Regions from separate parts of the Mycolicibacterium doricum genome, predicted to be linked through region 2. Evidence: riboswitches for the same ligand, from Rfam matches in the RefSeq annotation. Region 2 holds a riboswitch; the other holds the start of a gene.
What was found. Region 2 has a riboswitch for thiamine pyrophosphate ahead of thiC (phosphomethylpyrimidine synthase ThiC). Riboswitches for the same ligand answer to the same signal wherever they lie in the genome.

Region 1 (4,398 bases), 3.5 Mb from region 2:
CGCGTCGCGGAACGGGATGTCGCGGTCGACTTCAGGCTCCTTCGGCAGCCCGAGGACCCGCTCACCGATGATGTTGCGCTGGATCTGATCGGTGCCGCCACCGATGGAGGTGAAGTACGCGTTGAGTGTCAGGAAGTTGATGTCGTCCGCTTCCGGGTTGTCCGGCCCGGCCAGCAGTGCCTCCGTTCCGATGATGGTGGTCTTCACTCGGGCTTCGGTGTGCAGGATGGCGGACATGGCGAGCTTGCCCAGCGACATGATCGAGCTGGACGTGCCCATCGAGGCCGATTCCTTCGCGCGAGTGTTGTTGAGCCCGTTGAGTTCTCGCAGTGCTAGCGCCGTGGCCAGCGAGTCCCGGATGACCGGATCGCCGAGGCGGCCGTGTTCGCGGGCGAGTTCGACGAGGCTGTCGGCGCGCGAACTGTTGCGGGACCCGCGACCGGTGTCGCCCATGATGGACCGCTCGTAGGCCAGTGCGGTCTGCAGTACCCGCCAGCCGTTGCCGGCACCGCCGACGAGGAAGTCGTCGGATACGTGTGCGTCACTGATGAACACCTCGTTGAAGTGCGATTCTCCGGTGATCTGCACCAGCGGCCGTACCTCGATGCCGGGTTGTTTCATCGGCAGGATGAAGAAGCTCAGGCCCTTGTGTTTGGGGACATCCCAGTCGGTGCGGGCGAGTAGCAGCCCGTAGTCGGCCGTCGCTGCTCCGGAGGTCCACACCTTCTGACCGTTGACCACCCACCGGTTGCCGTCGCGCACTGCGGTCGCGTGCACGCCGGCGAGGTCCGAGCCGGCACCGGGTTCGCTGTAGAGCAGGCAGGTGGTGGCGCGCTCGGTGAGGAAGTCGCGCATCAACCCTCGCTTGAGGCTGTCGCTGCCGAACCTCAGGACGGTGTTCGCCGGGATGCTGTACTTGTCGCGCCGCGCGCCGGGAGCCCGGACGGCCTTGAACTCCGTCTCGATCACCGACGCCAGGTGGTTCGGGTACGCCCGGCCGAACCACTCGGCCGGGTAGGTGGGGACCGCGTAGCCGGTGTCGAGCACTTTCTCCAGCCAGGCGACCCGTTCGGGGGACGCCACCCACGGATCGCTCGACCTCGGCAGGCCCTTCCAGTTCTGCGCCAGCCAGTCGCGCACCTCGGCGCGTAGGTCGTCGCCGCTCGGAGTCGTGTCGGTCATGGGTCAGGCGCCTTTCGACTGCAGGTAACGCTCGCGATGCAGGCGTGGGCCGCCGAACAGCTGCAGGCCGGTGCGGGCGCGGCGGAGGTACAGGTGTGCCGGATGCTCCCAGGTGAAGCCGATTCCGCCGTGCATCTGGATGGCCGCCGCGGTGGTGTCCCGGTACGCCTCGGCGCAGGCGAATCCGGCAAGCGCGATCGCTCCCGCGGCGGTGTTGGGGTCGTCGTCCCACCGGGACGCGGCGTTCTGTGCGGCCGACGTCGAGGACTCGACCTGGAGCAGCAGATCGGCGGCCATATGCTTGAGCGCCTGGAAACTACCGATCGGGCGGCCGAACTGGATGCGGGTCTTGAGGTACTCGATGGTGATCTCGAAGATGCGGCGGGTACCACCGCACTGTTCACCGGCGAGCGCGATCGTCGCGAGGTTCAGGGCCTGTTGCACGGCGTCCCAATCGGCGGTGCCGAGGCGACGCGCCGGGGTGTCGGCGAACGTGACGATCGACAGCCGCACCGACGGGTCGAACACCGTGGCCGCGACGCGCTGCACACCGGTGGCGTCGGTACCCACCTCGTAGACGCCGATGCCGCCCGGGGCTTGCGCCGCAACCAGCAGGATGTCGGCGACCTGTCCGTCGGTGACGTAGTGCGCACTGCCGGTCAGTCTGCCGTGGGTGTCCGCGCGCACGTCGACACCCTCGGCGGTCCAAGTGCCGGCCCGCCCGGTCACCGCGACCGTCCCGATGGCGGTCCCGTCGGCCAGGCCGGGCAGCAGCCGCTGGTGGTCCTCCCTGGTGCCCGCGGTCTGGATCAGTGCAGCCGTGAGCACCGCGCTGGAGATGAACGGCGACGGGAGGAGCGCGGCTCCGGTCTCCTCGGCCACCGCCTCCAGCTCGGCCGCTCCCAGCCCCACGCCGCCGTACTCGGCGGCGATCACGATGCCGGTGACTCCCTGGCCGGCCAGCCGGCACCACAGGTCGCGGTCGAAACCGTCGTCCCCGGCCAGCACCTGCCGCACGTCCTGCTCAGTGCATCGGCTGCGCAGCAGGTCCCGGACCGCCTCCTGCAGCGATGCCCGGTCGGCGACGTCGATCGTCATGGCGAACCGCCTTTCCTGTCGTCGGGGACATCTTGCGCGCCGATGCGGGGGGTGTAAACGACTTGGGACGACCTCGGGTTTTTCGATGGGGACATCCGCAGGTAGCTGCGCTACTTTGGAGCGGATAACCCACACGGGAGTGCACACCGAGTGCGCTGAGAGGACGGCTGAGGGCCGTCGACCGTATGAACCTGACCGGGTAATGCCGGCGTAGGGAGTGATCGATGACCGATGTGTCTCCACCTGTTCCTGTGACCGGACGTAGCTACCGCTGGCGCGTCGTCGACATCGTGGTAGCCAGCGTGCTGGCCGTGGCGTCCGGTCTGGTGTTCGTCATGTGGAACGTCGCCTCGAACCCGATCGGTGCGCCGTTGAGTGCGCTGCTGCCGGGACTGCAGGCGCTGCTCGGAGGTGGCTGGCTGTTCGCCGGGGTGCTCACCGCGATGGTGATCCGCAAGCCGGGCGCGGCGCTCTACGGGGAACTCGTCGCCGCGACGGTGTCGGCCCTGGTCGGCAACCAGTGGGGCGTCATGACACTGGAATTCGGCCTCGTGCAGGGACTGGCCGCCGAGATCGTGTTCGCCGGTTTCCTCTACCGGGTGTGGAACCTCCCGGTCGCCGTGCTGGCCGGGGCCGCCGCGGGGCTGGCCATGGCGATCAACGAACTCGTGTTGCTGTACCCGGGTTCCACGTCGGCCTTCGCGGTGGTCTACGTCGTGTCGGGCATCGTCTCCGGTGGCGTCCTCGCCGGTGGGCTGTCCTGGTGGGTGGTCCGAGGACTGGCGAAAACCGGCGCGCTGTCCCGCTTTCCGTCGGGCAGGACAGGCTCGCCGAGCGACGCCCGGCCATGACCACGGGCGGTGTCGCGGTCGCCGCCCTGGGTTGGCACTGGCGTCATGCCGGGCGCTCGACGTGGGCGGTACGCGACCTTTGCCTCACCGTCGAGCCGGGGGAGCGGGTGCTGCTTCTCGGCGCCAGCGGATCGGGCAAATCCACGCTGCTGCAAGGGCTGGCCGGCCTTCTCGGTGGCAGCGAGGACGGCGACGGAGCAGGGCGTCTACTCGTCGACGGGGTGGCACCTGCGCAGCGACGCAGCCGCATCGGCATGGTCCTGCAGAACCCCGACTCGCAGGTCATCCTGTCGCGGGTCGGCGACGACGTGGCGTTCGGGATGGAGAACGTCAACGTCGCACCCGAGGCGATCTGGCCGCGGGCAGGGCGGGCGTTGGCCGCCGTCGGGCTGACAATGCCGCTTCACCATCCCACGTCGCGGCTATCGGGGGGTCAACAGCAGCGGTTGGCACTGGCCGGTGTGCTGGCCATGGACCCCGGCCTCATCCTGCTGGACGAGCCGACCGCCAATCTCGATTCTGCCGGTGTGGTGGAGGTGCGCGACGCCGTCACCGCGGTGGCCTCGCGGACCGGCGCGACGCTGATCGTGGTCGAACACCGAACCACGGTATGGCTTCCCGTGGTCGACCGGGTGATCGTGCTCGGGCCCCGAGGTGAGGTCGTGGCCGACGGGCCGCCCGCACGCACCGTTGTCCGGGAAGGCGCGCACCTGACGCGCGCCGGTGTGTGGGTGCCCGGCGCCGCCCTGCCGTGCGTCGATCGCCGCGGCGCACCGGGGGAACCGCTGGCCGAGGCCGTCGAGCTGTCGGCCGGATACCGTGGCGGCCCCCGAACCGAAGAGATGGACTTCGACATACCCAGGGCCGCGGTCAGTGTGGTCACCGGTCCGAACGGAGCGGGCAAGACTGCGCTGGCGCTGACCCTGGGCGGGCTGCTCCCACCCCGCGGTGGGCGGGTGGAGGCACTGGACGGGTTCGCCCCGGCCGCTGGTCGCCGGGAACCCCTCCAGTGGCGATCCCGGGAACTGCTCACCCGGATCGGCAGTGTGTTCCAAAACCCGGAGCACCAGTTCCTCACCGGCAGCGTCCGCGACGAACTCGCAATCGGTCCCCGCGCCCTCGGGCACGACGACGACTCGGTCGCCCGGGTGTGTGATCCGCTGCTGGAACGGCTGCGGCTCACCGAGCTCGCCGACGCCAACCCCTACACGCTGTCCGGCGGCGAGTCGGTGGCGACGGTGCTCGCCACGCGGCCGGAGTTGGTCGT
Region 2 (4,398 bases):
GACAGCCAGCATCCACGGACGGTCCAGACGAACCCCGTTGTCCTCCAAGGCCTTGACGAGTCGTTCGGCGTCGTCCAGGCGGCCGACGCCGATCAGCGCCTCCGCGGCGTCCGGCAGGAACGGCGCCGTGACGAGCTCCGTGGACGACGGCATCGCCGACCACCCCTCGACCGCCGGGCTGAGCAGGTCCACGGCGGCCCGGTGGTTGCCGAGTGACAGTTCGAGGAATCCGAGAGTGGCGACCACCCACACCCCGAGCCGGCTCGACCGGCAGCGCTCCCCGACGGTGAACGCCTGCGCCGCGAACCGGCGGGCCTGCTCCTCGCGGCCGAGGTGAGCGCTGACCATCACACGCACGATCAGCGCGATGAACAGCGGGAGATCGCCGTGTGACTGCAGCGCACGCTCGACGCTGTCCACAGCCACCCGCTCCGCCGCGCGCAGCTCTGCCCGCCAGATGTTGACCTGCGCGAGGTGGAAGTCGAGAAACGACCGTTCGCTTTCGTCACCCCGTTCGATGCTGTGTCGGGCGATCGCGGTGAACTGGTCGGCCGCCTCGTCGAGGCGGTCGGTCCACAGCATCAGCAGTGCGTGCAGCGTGCGCGGCCGCGCCGCCAGGGGCATGTCCTGCGGCTCGTCGAAGTCGAACACACCCGCCAGTTCCGCCTCGTCGATGCCCTCACCGATCAGGAACCGCATCATCGCGCGCATCGGACGGGCTTGGCTGACCAGATCGGCTCGCCGCACCGTCGTGGCCTGGGCCACCGCCTCTTCCGCACGCTGCACGGCGTTGTCCACGCGCGCCGCGTTGAACTCCATCAACGCCAGCATCACCAGCATCTGCACCCGCCGATCGGTGCTGACACCCGGTTCCTCGATGGCCCGCTCGAGCAGCGTCGGGGCATCGGCCGAGCAGTTGTCCCAGAGCCGCACCAGACCCAGCAGGTGAAATGCCCTGGCTCGCATCTCACCGGGTTTCATCTCGGCGATGCTCTGCTCGAGCACCTCTCGTGCGCGTGTCGTGTTCCCCGCCTCGAAGTGGCACGCCGCCGCCCGCAAGCCCCGTTCCGGGGAATCACCGCCGCAGGCGCGCGCCATGTCGAGCAGTTCGGCGGCCACCGCGGGAGCGCCACGCATATGTGCCGATTCGGCCGCCTCGTCGAGCGCCCTGATCGTCTGCTCGTCGGCGCCGTCGCTGGCGAGAGCGCGGTGGCGGGCTCGGAACTCGGCGTTCTCGACGATGTCGGCCAGTCGGCGGTGCATCGACCGTCGAGCGTCCAGCGACGCCTCGGCGTACACCCCGCGGGCCAGCAGAGGATGCCCGAAGGCCACCTTGCATCCGTTGATCTCGACGATGCCGTGTCGTTCGGCCTCCTCCAGGGCGGCGACGGTGCGCTCGACGTCGTCTCCGACGGCCCGCGTCACCAGGTCCACGGTGGGCGACGCGATACAGGCGGTGGCCAGCAGCACTTCCCGGGTGTGGTCGGGCAGGCCCGCGATCCGTGTCCGCACCCAATCGGCGAGGGTGGCGGGCAGTTGCCCGGTGAAGGCGGTGTCCTGGTTCAGCGCCCGCGCCAATTCGAGTGCGTAGACCGGATTTCCGCCCGAGACCTGGTACACCCAGTCCATCTTGGGGCGGGTCAGCGACTGGCCGAGCTGATGGCTGATCATGGCGTGGAGGCCGCCGACCGTCATGGGGTTGACCTGGGCTCGGTTCAGGCGCTCCGGACGCGACGGTTCCAGCAGCAGGTCGGTGCGATCACCGTCGCCCCCGCGCACGGTGGCGAGGAAGCCGATGGCCCCCGAGGACCGACGCGCCACCGACCCGAGGACGGCGGCGGTCGGCGGGTCGAGCCACTGCATGTCGTCGATGGCGACGAGCACGGGGTTGTCCCGGGCCAGCCGTTCGAGCACCGAGCGGACGGCGGCGGCCACAGCACGCTGATCGGTGCCGGGGCCGGTGTCGTGGGCGTGCGAAAGGACCCGGTCGATCGCGAGCCGCTGCGGTGCTGGCAGGTGCTCGAGCACGGCGGTGTCGACGTCGGCGAGCAACTCGGCCAGCGACGAGTATGCGGGCGCCGATTCGCTGGGCACCGCATTCGCCGACAGCACCCGGAAGCCGCGGGCGCGGGCGCGTTCGATGCCGGCGCGCCACACGGTGCTCTTGCCGATCCCGACGTCGCCTTCGAGCACCAGCACGCAGGTGCCCGTCGACACTGCGGCGAGCAGGTTGTCGACAGCGCTCAACTCCGCATCGCGGCTGATCAGCTGCAGGGGCACCCACGTATCTTGGCAGCAGTTGACGGGTGGTGTGGGCCGGATCGTCATCGTTGCCCGGTGTCACGTGGGCAGTAGGTGTCACGTGGGCAGTAGGTGTCACGTGGGCAGTAGGTGTCACGTGGGCAGTAGGTGTCACGTGGGCAGTAGTTCGACGGCGAGCGGCCGGGACTGCGCCTCGGCCTTCCCGCGGTTTCCCTCGCAGGCGATCTGCGCTACGTTGAGCGACGCACCACCGACCACACGGGAGCGCGCACCGAGCGTGCTGAGAGGACAACTGGGGTTGTCGACCGTCCGAACCTGACCGGGTAATTCCGGCGTAGGGAGATTTTCGATGACTGATATGTGCGCGCCCATCACCGGCAGCAGCAAGGTCTACCGCGACGTCGACGGCATGCGGGTGCCGTTCCGGCGGGTCGAGCTGACCAACGGGGAGCACCTGGACCTGTACGACACGTCGGGTCCGTACACCGACCCCGAGGCCGACATCGACCTGAGCAGGGGCCTGCAGCCACGGACCCGCGTCGTCGGTGACCGCGGCACGCAGTTGCAGCGGGCCCGCGCCGGCGAGGTCACCGCGGAGATGGCGTTCGTCGCGGCCCGCGAGGGCATACCTCCCGAGGTCGTCCGGGCAGAGGTCGCCGCAGGGCGTGCGGTGATCCCGGCGAACCACAACCATCCCGAACTGGAGCCGATGATCATCGGCAAGGCATTCAGCGTGAAGGTCAACGCCAACATCGGCAATTCGGCGGTGACGTCGTCGATGGCCGAAGAGGTCGACAAGATGGTCTGGGCGACCCGCTGGGGCGCCGACACGATCATGGACCTGTCCACCGGGCGCGACATCCACCTGACCCGCGAGTGGATTCTGCGCAACTCACCCGTCCCCGTCGGGACGGTGCCGATCTACCAGGCGTTGGAAAAGGTCGGTGGCGATCCGACGCGGCTGACGTGGGACGTCTACCGCGACACCGTCGTCGAGCAATGTGAGCAGGGTGTCGACTACATGACCGTGCACGCCGGGGTGCTGCTCCGCCACATTCCCCTCACCATCGACCGTGTCACGGGCATCGTCAGCCGTGGCGGTTCAATCATGGCGGCGTGGTGTCTGGCTCACCACACCGAGTCGTTCCTGTACACCCACTTCGCTGAACTCTGCGAGATCCTGGCCCGCTACGACGTGACGTTCTCGCTCGGTGACGGGCTGCGACCCGGGTCGATCGCCGACGCCAACGACGAGGCGCAGTTCGCCGAGCTGCGCACCCTCGGTGAGCTGACGAAGATCGCGAAGAACCACGGTGTGCAGGTCATGATCGAAGGACCGGGCCATGTGCCGATGCACAAGATCGTCGAGAATGTCCGGCTGGAACAGGAACTCTGCGATGACGCGCCGTTCTACACCCTCGGTCCGCTGACCACCGACATCGCACCCGCCTACGACCACATCACCTCGGCCATCGGGGCGGCGATGATCGCCCAGGCCGGCACCGCGATGCTGTGCTACGTCACACCGAAGGAACACCTGGGGCTACCCGACCGCAAGGATGTCAAGGACGGGGTCATCGCCTACAAGATCGCCGCACACGCAGCCGACCTCGCCAAGGGGCACCCGCGCGCCCAGGACCGCGACGACGCACTGTCGAAGGCGCGGTTCGAATTCCGCTGGCACGACCAGTTCGCCCTGTCCCTCGACCCCGACACCGCGCGGGACTTCCACGACGAGACGCTGCCGGCCGAGCCGGCCAAGAGCGCCCACTTCTGTTCGATGTGTGGCCCGAAATTCTGCTCGATGCGGATCACCGCCGATCTCAAAGACTCCATCCGCGAGGCCATGGATGCGAAATCGGCCGAGTTCGCCGAGCACGGCAACCGTGTCTACCTCCCGTTGACCTCGTGAACTACCTGCCACTCACGCCGCCCGGTCAGACCCCGGCACGGGTGATGACCATCGCGGGCACCGACTCCGGCGGCGGCGCCGGTATCCAGGCCGACTCGCGCACCTTCGCCATGCTGGGCGTCCACGGTTGCGTCGCGGTGGTCGCCGTCACCGTGCAGAATTCGGTGGGCGTGAGGGGCTTTCACGAGATCCCGATCGACGTCGTCATCGGCCAGATCGAGGCG

Region 1: it holds a riboswitch for thiamine pyrophosphate, as region 2 does, so the genes downstream of both, G6N07_RS18370 (ECF transporter S component) here and thiC (phosphomethylpyrimidine synthase ThiC) in region 2, are expected to answer to the same signal.

Annotation. Positions count from the first base shown of each region.
Region 1 covers NZ_AP022605.1:3,751,605-3,756,002, reverse strand. The annotation lists gene G6N07_RS18380 (acyl-CoA dehydrogenase family protein) at 1-1,182, opposite strand, end outside; gene G6N07_RS18375 (acyl-CoA dehydrogenase family protein) at 1,186-2,280, opposite strand; TPP riboswitch at 2,404-2,514, shown strand; gene G6N07_RS18370 (ECF transporter S component) at 2,505-3,131, shown strand; gene G6N07_RS18365 (ABC transporter ATP-binding protein) at 3,128-4,398, shown strand, end outside.
Region 2 covers NZ_AP022605.1:268,175-272,572, reverse strand. The annotation lists gene G6N07_RS01270 (helix-turn-helix transcriptional regulator) at 1-2,280, opposite strand, end outside; TPP riboswitch at 2,511-2,621, shown strand; gene thiC (phosphomethylpyrimidine synthase ThiC) at 2,612-4,174, shown strand; gene thiD (bifunctional hydroxymethylpyrimidine kinase/phosphomethylpyrimidine kinase) at 4,219-4,398, shown strand, end outside.